One region of the Citricoccus sp. NR2 genome, then DNA from elsewhere that is predicted to be linked to it. Evidence: riboswitches for the same ligand, from Rfam matches in the RefSeq annotation. Region 1 holds a riboswitch; each other region holds the start of a gene.
The links. Region 1 has a riboswitch for S-adenosylmethionine ahead of O1A05_RS04055 (NtaA/DmoA family FMN-dependent monooxygenase). Riboswitches for the same ligand answer to the same signal wherever they lie in the genome.

Region 1 (3,202 bases):
CTGGATCATGAAGTCGCGGATAATCCGGTGGAAGATGGTGCCGTTGTACAGCGGGGTGCCGGTGCGCTCTTCGCCGGTCTCCGGGTCGACCCAGGCCTGCTCACCCGTGGCCAGGCCGATGAAGTTCTGGACGGTCTTCGGCGCGTGGTTGCCGAACAGGTCCACGACGATGTCGCCCTGGTTGGTATGGACGGTTGCCTGATGCGTTGCGATAGTCATAGACGTATTCTCGCATTAGAGCCGCAATCCTCGCTTCCGTCGATCGGCGGGGCGTGGACAATTCGCGCTGAGCCGAATCTTGATACCCCACACTGGCGCTCAGCCGTGGAATCGCCACGTGACTCTGGCGTACTGTGGGAGAAACGCACGTCGATCCCCGGAGGTAATCAGATGGGAAAGCGCAAGGCTGAGAAAATCGCCAAGAAGCAGGCCAAGGCTGCAGAAAAGAAGCTGAACGCGTCTGTGGAGCAGGCCAAGTCATGGGCTGCCCCCAAGGTGGAGTCCGCGCTGGCGTGGACCGAAGAGCACCTGGGCGATAGCCTCGACCGCGCCGAGAAGGTCGCTTACTCCGCGGTGGACAAGGCCGGACCGAAGGCCAAGAGCGCCCTGGCGAACCTCACCGACGCCCTGGACTCAGCACGCCACAAGGTGCAGGACGAGTACGTCCCCACCGCAGCCGGCCAGCTCGCCGGTGCCGCCTCGAAGACGTCGAAGGCGCTGCACGACGCCGACGTCCCGAAGCCGGTCTCCGAGTTGCTGACCAAGGTCACCGGCGACAAGAAGGCCGCCAAGAAGTTGCAGAAGGCTGCCGAGAAGTACGCCAAGTCGGCCGAGAAGTCGCTGAAGAAGCAGGCTCAGTCCGGCGGCGGCAAGAAGTGGCTCGTGGTCGGCGTCGTCGTGGCTGCCGGTGGTGCCGCCTACGCCGTCTACCAGCTGACCAAGCCGGTGGAGGATCCGTGGAAGAACCCCACCCCGCAGCCGCTGAAGACCAACACCCCCGCCACCCCGCAGGCTTCCCAGCCAGCGGCGACGACCGAGGCGATCATTACCGACGACACCGAGGGTGGCGCTGAGGAGCAGGTCGACGCACCTGCACCGAAGCCCGCCAGCTGATCACCACAGCTACACCAAACAGCCCGCCGATCCGCCAGGGTCGGCGGGCTGTGCTGTGTGATGGGCGCGGTGTGCGTGACAGAACGTGACTCGGATTGTTCGTCGTCGTTTGTCCCAGAATGCGTCCCCGGCGTACGGTGAAAGCAGAAACCATCCAGAGCGACCGAGAGATCTGGCTCGTTGACGTCGCAGCAACCGTCCCATCCCGGGGTGTCCCCGCGGTCTGGACACGGTGCTACCGCCAGAACCGATGGAATTGAGGAGTCTCCATGGCCGCACAGCGCCGTCCACTCATCCTGTCCGCCTTCCTGATGAACACCACCAGCCACATCATCGGCGGCGCATGGCGTCGGGAGGAATCCCAGCAGCACCGGTTCAATGAGCTTGGCCTGTGGGTGGATCTGGTGCGAGATCTGGAGGACGCCGGTTTCGACATCGCGTTCTTCGCCGATGTGGTCGGACTCTACGGCGACTATGAAGGCGGCTGGGCCTCGCACCTGCGCAAGGGCCTGCAGATTCCCTCGAATGACCCGCTGGTGCTCATCTCCGCGCTGGCGGCGACCACCCGGCGCATCGGCCTGGCCATGACCTCCTCGGTCATCCAGGCCCACCCCTTTACCTTCGCCCGGCAGCTCTCCACCCTGGATCACCTCTCCGGCGGACGCGTGGGCTGGAACGTGGTCACCTCCGCCCTGGAGAACTCGCACCGCAATTTCGGCGGCGCCGAGCTGACCAGCCACGGCGACCGGTACAACCTGGCCGAAGAGTACCTCGACGTCGCCTACAAGCTGTGGGAAGGCTCCTGGGACGACGGCGCGCTGCTGCAGGACAAGACGGTCGAGCATGAGCGCGGCCGGGGGCTCCACGCCGATCCGGCCAAGGTGGCGAAAATCCATCACGCCTCCGAGAACTACCGGATCGAGGGCCCGCACCTGAGCTCGCCCTCACCGCAGCGCACCCCGTTCCTGTTCCAGGCCGGCTCCTCGCCCCGCGGTCAGGAAGTGGCCGCCCGGCACGCCGAGGCCACCTTCTCGATGGCCCCGCGCCGCGACATCGCCGCCGCCCACGCGGCCGAGGTGCGCCGTCGTGCCGTGGAATTCGGACGCGATCCCCAGGACGTGAAGTTCATCCAGGGGCTCTCCTTCGTGGTCGGCTCCACGGAAGCGGAGGCACAACAGAAGGCGCGCGAGCTCGATGACGCTATCGACGTCGAGGCGCTGATCGCCCACACCGGTGGCTCCCTGGGCCTCGACCTGGGCTACCTGCCACTGGACACCCCCATCAACGACATCGAGACCGAGGGCGCGCAGGGGCATCTGGCCGAGATCCGGAAGATGACCAAAGACGGCACGATGACGCTGCGGGATCTGGCGCATTTCCGGGCCCAATCCACCCGCGTGGTGGGCACCCCAGAACAGATTGCTGATGAGCTGGCCGCCTGGCAGGACGCCGGCATCGACGGGGTGAATCTGATCAACTCGTCCATCCCGGGGTCGTACCACGAGTTCATCGCGCAGGTCCTGCCGGTGCTGCGTGAGCGCGGACTGGCCCGCAGCCTCGAGGAGATCCAGCAGCTGGGCGAATCCGGTGCCACGCTGCGCGGTGCAGTGACCGGCCAGGATCGACTGCCGGATTCGCACCCAGCCGCCCGGTATCGGGGCGCGTTCGCCGAGTACTCGGCAGCGGCCACCGAGCGCAGCCGGGACGAGGTGCTCGGTGGGGAGGCTCAGTTAAGCAGCACCGCTCCGCGGTAACCGGCGGCGTCATTCGTTGTCCCGGGCGGCGAACCCCGGACGGGGCACGGCCGGATCCGTTATCGTCGGGGGCATGAGTGATTCCACCCCCGACTCCGCGGCCAGCACCCCCAGCATCCCTGCTCCCGACCGACCATGCGCCGTCGTCAGCGGAGCCACCAGCGGCATCGGCCGCGCCGTCGTTGACCAGCTCACCGAGCACGGTTGGCAGGTCATTGCCCTGGGACGCAGCCGCCAGCGTCTGGATGAGCTGGCCGCCCACCCGCAGATCACCTCCGTGGCCCTGGACCTCACCGCCGATGATCTCAGCACCGTGATGCCCGAGCGCGTCGATG
Region 2 (3,202 bases), 640 kb from region 1:
GAACAACCCATCTCGTCGTCTGTGCGAAAGATAGAGGTAGACCATGAAGCTTTTCAGCGTCCGTCGACTGCTCACCCTCGGTGCGGGTGCCGCCATCGGCTACTTCGCCGGCTCCCGTGAAGGCCGCCGCAAGGCCGAAGAGATCGCCCGCCAGGCTCAAGATTTCTGGACAGACCCGAAGACCCAGCGTCAGGTCCACGATGTGGCGGAGAAGGCCACCGACGCCGTCAAGGAGAAGGCTCCCCAGTTCGGGGATGCCGCCGAGAAGGCCGCCGGATTCGTGGACAAGTCCACCGGCTACTCCTCCGATGACGCTGCAACGGCCGCTGACCCGGACACCGTTTCCGATCCGGCCGAATCCCTGGAAGCAGAAGGCGGCGGCAACCCGGAGGCACCGGGTAAGCACACCGCCGGCAGCTGATCCGGCACACCGTTCATTCAATGGCGGGGCCGCAGAACCATTCGGTTCTGCGGCCCCGCCCTTGGTCTAGCCGTATTTGGGGCGTGATCAGGCGTTTACACGGTTGCGGAGGATGAACTTCGAGGCGTAGTGGTTGTCCTTGAAGTGGTCTCCCTCGCCATGCAACTTGTTGCGCAGCGTGCCCTCGGTGTATTCGGTCTTGTAGCGGCCGAGCTTCTGCAGCTCCGGCACCACGTACTCGACGATGTCCTCGAAGGTCCCCGGGGTGATGTGGTACGCCAGGTTGAAGCCGTCGACGTCGGTCTCGTCCTGAATCCGGACCAGCTCCTTGGCGACCGTCTCGCCGGAACCGATGATGACGGGGCCGAATCCGCCCACGCCGCACCATTCGGCCAGCTGACGGACGGTCCATTCGTTGCCTTCATCGCCGGACGCTTTCTTGAAGGTCTCCACGGCCGACTGGATGGCGTTGGATTCGATCTCGCCGATCGGCTCGTCCAGCTCGAATTTGGAGAAGTCGGCGCCCATCCAGCCGCTCATCAGCACCAGGCCACCCAGCGGATCCACGTACTGGGTCAGCTCGCGGTACTTGGCCCAGGCGTCCTCATCGGTCGCACCGGTGACAATGGTCTGCATGGAGAAGATCTTCACGTCGCCGCCATCGCGGCCGGCATCAATAGCAGCCTGGCGGATCTTCTTCACGGTGCCGGAGATCAGCTCGTCCGTGGGCGAGTTGATGAACACGGCCTCGGCGTGCTTGCCGGCAAAGGCACGGCCGCGGGTGGAGGCGCCGGCCTGGTAGATCACCGGGGTGCGCTGCGGCGAGGGCTCGGTCACGGCGATGCCAGGGGTCTTGAAGTACGTGCCCTCGTGCTCGATGTTGTGCACCTTGGTGTGGTCGACGAAGACGCCGGATTCCTTATCGTAGAGCACCGCGTCGTCCTCCCAGGAGGATTCGAGCAGCTTGTAGACGACGTCGAGGTACTCATCGGCGTGGTTGTAGCGCTCGTCGTGCTCCATCTGGTCGTCCTGACCGATGTTCTTCGCCGCCGAGGGCAGGTATCCGGTGACGACGTTCCAGCCCACACGGCCTTCGGTGAGGTGATCGAGGGTGGCCAGGCGGCGAGCGAAGGGGTACGGGTGCTCGTAGGCGGTGCCTGCGGTGACGCCGAAGCCGAGGTTCTGGGTGACCGCCGCCATGGCGGAGACCAGCAGAAACGGGTCGTTCACCGGGGTCTGCGCACCAGAGGTCAGCGCGGCCTCCGAGCTGGAACCGTAGACGTCGTAAGGGCCGAGCACATCGGCGATGAACAGCCCGTCGAAGAGCCCGCGCTCCAGAATCTGGGCGAGGTTGGTCCAGTAGGACAGCTTGTTGTAGTCGCGGGCGTGGTCGTCCGGGTGGCGCCATAGGCCGGGTGACTGGTGGGCAACGCAGTTCATGTCGAAGGCGTTGAAGAGGATCTTGCGCTGATTCGAGGTTGCGTCGGGCATGAGGTATCTCCTTCCATCGGTTCTGGCATGAGCACCTGCCGGACGGTCCGGTGGTTGCTGCGGCGTCGTAGAGCCAGATCTCTCGGCCGCTCTGGATGGGTACTGTCCGATTCCATCACACATGGGTGGGGGCGGAATGCACTGTGTTGCTTCGTGTGTCGATCTGACGAGGGGGCTACCGGACTAGTCGGTCTCTTCATCGTCGGTTTCGCCGACGCCGAGGAACGGCACCGGTTCCACTCGGTTGACCTCCCAGTCGCCGATCATCCGGGCCATGAACGCGGCCGGGTCGTGGGAGGCCAGGGTGCGGGCGTTGCGCCAGTGCCGGTCGAGCTGCAGTTCGTTGGAGGTGGCGGAGGCACCCAGGGTATCGAAGATGCGGGTGCAGATGTCGAGCACCAGACGCGGGATGACCACGTGAGCCCGCTGGGCGGCGAGGCCAGCCTCGCGCAGTAGTTCCGCGCGCTGGGTCGCAGCCTCCTCGCCGGCGGCCTCGGCATCAGCGGCCAGGTCGAGGTCGCGGCCGACAGCGCGCACCAGCTCTTCGACCGTGTGCTGCTGGGCGGAGAGCTCACCGATGATGCCAAGCAGCTGGTCGTCCTCCCGAGCTCGGACCCCGCCGCCGGTGTTGAACACCCGGGATCGGTTGCGGGTGAGTTCGATTCCTTCCTTCAATGCGGCGCGGCCGATTCCGGCCATCAGCGCGAGCAGGGTGATTTCGTGATGGATCGGGACCAGCCCGTTGGGTGGCGGCGGATCGAGGAGGTCTTCCACCCCGGCACCCTTCATTTCGAGGGTGCCGGTGCCGGTGAGGCGTTGGCCGAAGCCGTCCCAGTCGTCTTTCACCTGCACCCGCGGCTGGCGTACTCGCACGAGGGCGAGGGCACGGGCGGCCGAAGCGGAGGTGACCCCGGTGTCGCCGCGACGACGCTGCCGGCGCACGCGGCGTGAGGCCAGCGGCTTGTCGACGATGGCGTTGACGAGGGTCCAGGTGGAGAAGATGGTGCCGGTGGTGTAGTACTTCTCCCCGGTGATGAGCAGGGATCCGGCGTCGTCTTCCCACACTTTGGTGGAGGTGTCGCCGAGCCCGGCGCTGGTCTTCTCGGAGAGGGCGGACCCGCACCATTCGCCGTCGATGATGTGGCGGAACCACTTGCGACGCAGCTCGGCGGAGGCCTGCATGCGCACGTGCTCGACGAAGATCAGCTGGCTGCGGGCCAGGTGGGCGGTGTTGGCGTCGAGCTCGGCGAGATCGATCAGCAGGCGCAGTGCGGTTTCATGGCCGGCCCC
Region 3 (3,202 bases), 730 kb from region 1:
GAGGCGGTGAGTTGCTGGCCGAAGCCGTCCCAGTCGTCGACGATTGTGATGCCCGGCGCGGTACTCGGCACGGCCGCGCTCACGGGCTGTCCGTCGTCGTCGGTGGCAGAGACGAGGATCCAGTCAGCATACGCAGCCCCGGTGGAGTAGAACTTCTCTCCGGTGAGCACTCGTACGGGGTGGCCCTCGGCGTCGCGCCGTTCGGTGGTGTGCAGCCGCGTGACGGTCTGCCCACGCACGTTGCCGCGCTCGGTGAGGGCGTTGCCCACGATGGCGCCCTCGCCGATCCGGCGCAGCCACCGGTCCCGAAATTCCGGCGTGGCCGGGTCATCTGCAGGACGGGACAACACGTCTTCCACGTGCAGCCAGTGTGCCCGCAGTGCCTGTGCCAGGTTGGAATCGGCCCGGCCCAGGGCCACCAGAAACCAGGAGGCCTCCTCGAAGCTCAGCCCGGCCCCGCCGTACTCTTCCGGCACGCGCAGGGTGGTGTAGCCGGCGTCGCGCAGGGCGTGCACCGCGTCGCGGTCCAGCTCCCCGGCGGCTTCCCTGCTCACGGCGGTGGCCGCGATCTGGTCGAACACCGGTGCCAGCTTCTGATGCGCGGCCCGGACTCGGTCGGGCTGTGTTCCCAGCTCACGCGTCGTTGTCATCAGATGCCCTCTGCGAACTGTACCGGCGTCGCAACAGCACCAGCCTCAACGCCCGCTTCACCCGCTTCACCGGCACCCGCCGCAGCCGGATCGGAGTTCCGTGCTGTCGAGTGGTGCGGCGGCAGCACCCCGTTAATCCGGTAGTTCCCCACCGCCTGGGTGCGGTAGATCAGCGGGGTGTGGCTGGCGATGGCGCGCGCGTTGAGCCAGTGCAGGTGCAGCTGCTTGGCCGCATCCGTGGCGGAGGCGCCGCCGGCCTCAAAGATCTGCCCGGTGGCATCCAGAATCAACTCCGACACCACCAGCGACGCCTCCGAGAGTGCAATGTTCGCCCGGGCGTGCGCCTCCAGGAACACCGGATCCTCCAGGTCGGTGTGCCCGCGAGTGGCCCGGTACGATTCCTCCACCACCTCGGCCGCCCCGCGCACGATCTGCCGCGCCGATGCCACTTTCGCCGACACCGCCCCGATCACCTGGTGCACCAGCGGATCCTGGGCGGGCGTCTCCGCCGTCGCGTGATCGTAGGTCCGACGCCGCTTCTGCACGAACCGGGTGATCTCGCGCAGTGCTGCCGCACCAATCCCGGCTTGAGTGGCGGTCAGTACGATCCACAGCACCGTGTAGGCCAGCACCCCGGTGGGCACGTTGAATTCCTGCAACCGGTCGGCCTGCACCGGAACCCCGCGGAACGTGGTGGTGCCGGATGCGGTGAGCCGCTGGCCGAACCCGTTCCAGTCATCCACCCGTTGTACCCCGCGATCATGCGCATCCACGACGACGAACAGCGGGCCCTCGTCCTCGCGCCCGGGACGCGTGGCCGACACCAGCAGGTAGTCGGCGAACAGCGCGCCGGTGGAGTAGAACTTGTCGCCGGAGATCTCCCCGATCTGGCTCGTGCCGGTGGCCACCGCTGACTGCGAGGTGTCGGCGTCGACGTCGGAAAACAGCACCGGCGCCTTGCCTGCCGTCGGCGGCAACTCCACCAGCGCGTTGCCGAAGATCTTGCCCGCGGCCACCTCGGCCAGCCACCATTGAGACACCGAGCCCTGGGACTCGTTCTCGTGCTGTTCGGTGAACATGAAGTGCCCGTGCAGCGCCTGCGGCAGGTTGGAGTCCGCTGCCGCCAGCTCGATCAACAGCTCCGCCAGCTGCTGCAGGCTCGCCCCGATTCCGCCGTACTCCCGACCCAGCCGCACCCGGGTGAACCCGGAATCGCGCAGCAGCTCGATGGCGTCGAAAGCCAGCTCATGGTCCAGTTCCCGTTGCTGCGCCCCGGCCCGGATCAGGGCGAATACCGGATTGAAGTGCTGGGCCAGCTGCTCGCTGGTGGGCCCGTGCTCGGCGGTGGCTTCTTTCAACTGGGCAAACGTCGACGTCGACATGGGGAGGGTCCTTTCCTACGTACTTGCCCGGGACGGTCGTACCGCGGGCCGAATCCTCACCTGGAGCACCCCACTACGGCGAGAGGGTTGCCGTCCGGTCAGCCAGGGCTTCGCACCGGATCTCGTGATTCTCTGGTCCCGAACCTAGCCAGGCCCGCGCGACGTCGACAACCTTTTCGGCCCAGATCGTGCACGCTGGGACACATTCCGTCACCCTCGCGGCTTCAGCTGTTCCCGGCGTCGCGGCACACACCCTAAGCTGAGACCATGACTTTCTCGGAGATCGCCACCACCGCCGCCGTGTCCGCTTTCAGCCTCGTTGACCCTCGAGATCTCGACGACGAAACCCGCCGCTACTACCAGGCCGGATCGGCCCTCACCTCGGTGCTCGCACTCAGCACCAGCAACCCCACCCTGCGCTCCACGCCAGCCCTGCTACGTTGGGGCATCAAGGCCGGAGCCGGCGCCGTCGGCTGGTGGGCCGCCGATGGCCGCTTCGATCACTGGGACACCGCCGTGCACGAATGGATCGAGTCCAAGGGCTCGGCGCACCCACGTTGGTGGATCGCCGCCGGGGCCGCCGCCACCATGGTCGGCACCTTCGCCCTGGACCGCGCGCTCAGCCGCTGGGAATCCCGCGCGGCTTGGGAACGCGAGCTCGAGGAGACCAAGGAAGAAGACCTTTTCGAACCGCTGCATCCGCGCGTCCGCGAGGTCCTGGAACTGCTGGCCCCCGAGGAACTGATCCAGTCCGAAGACGTCCAGGAACAAATCAAGTCAGCCACGCAGCTCGCTTTCGAGCCCACCTATGACAGCGTGGTGTTCCACGTGCCGGAGGAATCGACCCGGCTCGTCCCGTTCCAGCAGACTTGGTGCGTGGCCGGGGTGTTCCAGCGCAATGGGGTGGAGCATGAGATCCGGTTGATGATCAACGACGGACTGCTGGGCGAACTCGTCATCTACGCCGAAGACGACGCCGAGGTCGCGTTCTCCAGCCTGAACGAGTGGCCCGCGCCGAGCGAGATCACCCTGATGATCGAGTCCCCCACCCCGGTGTCCTGACCTCTCGACGAATCCCCTCCGGCTCAAGTGGACAACCATGCGGTCGACCGTCTTCGGCGACAGACCCGGCTGGCGTGCAATCAACTCGAGCTAGGCCAGATCACGCCC
Region 4 (3,202 bases), 530 kb from region 1:
GAAAGTCTCCGGGCGGCGGTGCAGCACCACCCGCGCCACCAGGGCAATCACCATGACGACGGCGAGCGCGATACCTACCGCCACCAACACATTGATCACCAGCCCGAGCACCGGGCCCACCGCTTCGATGGTCTCCTCGCCGGTGGATTGCACCCCTTGGGGGACGGTCGGCCCAAGTGTCTCAGACGAGCTGGGCTCCTCGGTGGCCGCGGTGAGCAGCGTCGAGACGGTACCTGATGAGGGCAGCGCAGAAAGTCGGTCAACAAGCGTCATGGTTCTACTGTGCCAGATCGAACTGACATGATGCTGAACAGCACCCCACTGCGAGAGGATTCTCACGCACTGCCCACCCGAGGTTTAAACTGGACACAGCTCTGACCGACTCTGCTCCATCACGCCGTCTGACAATTTTCCGGAGGACCCATGCTCACGATCACTGACCTACGCGGCACCGAGATCACCGCGGAGGTTTTGGAGTCTGTGTTGCCTCGCGCCGAGGTGGACGTCACCGCGGCCGTGGAGACGGTGCGCCCCCTGTTGGAGCGGGTGCGCGCCGAGGGTGCTTCCGCCGTGCTGGAGATCGGTGAAGGGTTCGACGGCGTGCGCCCGACCTCGCTACGGGTGGCCCCGGAGAAACTACAACGGGCCCTCGACGAGCTGAACCCCGACGTGCGGGCCGCCCTAGAAGAATCCATCCGCCGGGCCCGGCTGGTGCACGCCGCCCAGCGCCCGGCCGATTCCACGGTGGAACTCGGTGAGGGTGCCGTGGTGGAGAACCACTGGGTGCCGGTGGGACGCGTGGGCCTCTACGTGCCCGGCGGCCGAGCCGTATACCCGTCCTCAGTGGTGATGAATGTGGTGCCCGCCCAGGCTGCCGGGGTGTCTTCGCTGGCGGTGACCTCCCCGCCGCAGCGCGATCACCACGGTGACCCGCACCCGGTGGTGCTCGCTGCTTGCGCCCTGTTGGGAGTCGACGAAGTGTATGCCGCCGGCGGCGCCCAGGCCATCGCCATGCTCGCCTACGGTGTGGAAGGCTGCCCGGGCGTAGACATCATTACCGGGCCCGGCAATGTGTATGTGGCCGCCGCAAAAAGGGCCGTGCTGGGCACGGTGGGCATCGACGCCGAGGCCGGTCCCTCCGAGATTGCGGTACTGGCCGATGATTCCGCGAACCCCGCTTGGGTGGCCGCGGACCTGATCAGCCAGTCCGAGCACGACCCGATGGCCGCTTCGGTCCTCATCACGAATTCCGCCGAACTGGCCGATCAGGTGGTCGCTGAAATCGAGGCCCAGGTGCCCGGCGCCACCCTCGAGCAGCAGATCCGGCAGGCACTCACCGGCCCGCAGTCCCGGGTGCTCATCGTGGACGATCTGGATACCGGCATCGCCGTCGCCAATGCCTATGCTTCCGAGCACCTGGAAATCCACACCCACGACAACGAGGCGGTGCTGGCCAACATCAGCAACGCCGGCGCCGTATTCGTCGGCCCGTACTCCCCGGTGCCTTTGGGGGACTATTCCTCCGGGTCCAACCACGTGCTGCCCACCTCCGGCTCAGCACGATTCTCCTCGGGCCTGAACACGGTCAGTTTCCTGCGGTTGCAGCAACGCATCCGGTATCAGGAGACCGGCCTGAAGGAGTTGCAGCGCGGAATTGTTGCGCTGGCTCACTCCGAGGGGCTGCACGCCCACGGCGACGCCATCGACATCCGCTTCGACTGATGTCTGCGCAAACGTCCACGAACGTCGCCAGATGACGTTGCCCCGTCATCTAGGGACATAGTGGCGCAGACGACGTTGACCCCGTCGCCTCATCGCACCTATTCTGAACATCAGAATCACGAGTTCCCGTGCGTAGCCCTGGCTAACGGGACGGCAACCCTCTTCGCGTAGTGGGGTGCTCCAGGTGATGATTCGGCCACCGGGTCCACCGGCCGGCAAGTACCGCGTCTCCGCCGCCCACGGTGGCGGAAGCGCCTTCCAGAAAGGCTGATATGTCTGCTGTGACCTTTGCCCAGAAGAACGACACCACCGACTTCCCCGAGACCCGCGTCGGACTCTCTGATGACGTCTCCGCCCTGAGCCTGCGCCAGGCGTTCTCCCAGTTCCCCTCCGGGGTGGCCGCACTCGCCGGCTACGCGGGCGGAGTCAAGGAGGGCCTGGCCGCCTCGTCCTTCACTGTGGGCGTGTCCCTGGATCCGCCGCTGGTGGCCTTCGCCGTGCAGAACACCTCCCGCACCTGGCCGCGACTGCGTCACGCCGAGCGCATCGGCGTCTCGATTCTGGGCGAATCCCAGACCGGGGTGTGCACCCAGCTGGCCTCCAAGAACGGTGACCGCTTCGAGGGCCAGAACCTGCAGGTCTCCGAACAGGGTGCCGTGTTCTTCGATGACGCCGCCCTGTGGTTGGAAACCTCCGTGTACGCCGAGCTACCCGCTGGCGACCACCACATGGTGTTGCTCCAGGTGCACGGGGTCTCCGCCGACACCGACGCCGCCGAGCCGCTGGTGTTCCACCGCTCCGCGTTCCGAAACCTGCGCACAGCCGAAGGCAATGAGTAAGCGGGTACCCTGGATCGCATGACCCGCACCCGTCTCGATGCTTGGCTGTGGGCGGTGCGTATGTATAAGACCCGCTCCGCCGCCACGGCGGCAGTCAAGGGCGGTCACGTGAAGGTCAACGACGCTCCAGCCAAGCCCGCCCAACCGGTCGACATCGGCGATACGGTGCGGTTGCGTCAGCCCGGCCGAGAGCGGATTCTCGAGGTCACCGGTCTGATCGCCAAGCGGGTGGGAGCCCCGGTGGCCGTGCAGCATTATCGGGATCACTCCCCCGAGCCGATCCCGCGGCACCTGCTCGCTGTACCCCGTCGGGACCGCGGCGCCGGGCGTCCCACCAAGAAGGAGCGCCGTCAGCTCGACGAGCTCCGCGGACGCGACGCCCACCAGTGAACGCCTACTGAAGGCCAGCTGGTAACCGAAGTAAAGTTCATCCCCGGCCCGATCAGGTCTTTTTCTCTAAGAGGCCCGATTGTTACGATGTGATAAACGTGTTTGGCGCGCTCCTACCGTGTGCGAATCTCGCCGACGCGTCTGCCCGCGTCGATCGGCCGAGACCACAGGAGGTGCTTTCGCATGTCGCGTCCACGCACCTTCTCCACCACCTCATGCCGTCGTGCCGGTGTGAGCCTCGGTCTCGGGCT

Region 2: another riboswitch for S-adenosylmethionine. It lies ahead of O1A05_RS01160 (LLM class flavin-dependent oxidoreductase); the one in region 1 lies ahead of O1A05_RS04055 (NtaA/DmoA family FMN-dependent monooxygenase).
Region 3: another riboswitch for S-adenosylmethionine. It lies ahead of O1A05_RS00690 (monooxygenase); the one in region 1 lies ahead of O1A05_RS04055 (NtaA/DmoA family FMN-dependent monooxygenase).
Region 4: another riboswitch for S-adenosylmethionine. It lies ahead of O1A05_RS06650 (flavin reductase family protein); the one in region 1 lies ahead of O1A05_RS04055 (NtaA/DmoA family FMN-dependent monooxygenase).

Annotation. Positions count from the first base shown of each region.
Region 1 covers NZ_CP115154.1:880,226-883,427, forward strand. Annotated here, with positions in the region: gene O1A05_RS04045 (peptidylprolyl isomerase) at 1-219, opposite strand, end outside; gene O1A05_RS04050 (hypothetical protein) at 391-1,113, shown strand; SAM riboswitch class I at 1,261-1,370, shown strand; gene O1A05_RS04055 (NtaA/DmoA family FMN-dependent monooxygenase) at 1,383-2,867, shown strand; gene O1A05_RS04060 (SDR family NAD(P)-dependent oxidoreductase) at 2,941-3,202, shown strand, end outside.
Region 2 covers NZ_CP115154.1:242,281-245,482, forward strand. Annotated here, with positions in the region: gene O1A05_RS01155 (hypothetical protein) at 44-421, shown strand; gene O1A05_RS01160 (LLM class flavin-dependent oxidoreductase) at 509-1,912, opposite strand; SAM riboswitch class I at 1,923-2,014, opposite strand; gene O1A05_RS01165 (acyl-CoA dehydrogenase family protein) at 2,096-3,202, opposite strand, start outside.
Region 3 covers NZ_CP115154.1:146,213-149,414, forward strand. Annotated here, with positions in the region: gene O1A05_RS00685 (acyl-CoA dehydrogenase family protein) at 1-650, opposite strand, end outside; gene O1A05_RS00690 (monooxygenase) at 650-2,032, opposite strand; SAM riboswitch class IV at 2,047-2,162, opposite strand; gene O1A05_RS00695 (hypothetical protein) at 2,300-3,094, shown strand.
Region 4 covers NZ_CP115154.1:1,411,761-1,414,962, reverse strand. Annotated here, with positions in the region: gene O1A05_RS06660 (mechanosensitive ion channel family protein) at 1-273, opposite strand, end outside; gene hisD (histidinol dehydrogenase) at 424-1,722, shown strand; SAM riboswitch class IV at 1,837-1,950, shown strand; gene O1A05_RS06650 (flavin reductase family protein) at 1,995-2,561, shown strand; gene O1A05_RS06645 (RNA-binding S4 domain-containing protein) at 2,580-2,951, shown strand; gene O1A05_RS06640 (hypothetical protein) at 3,135-3,202, shown strand, end outside.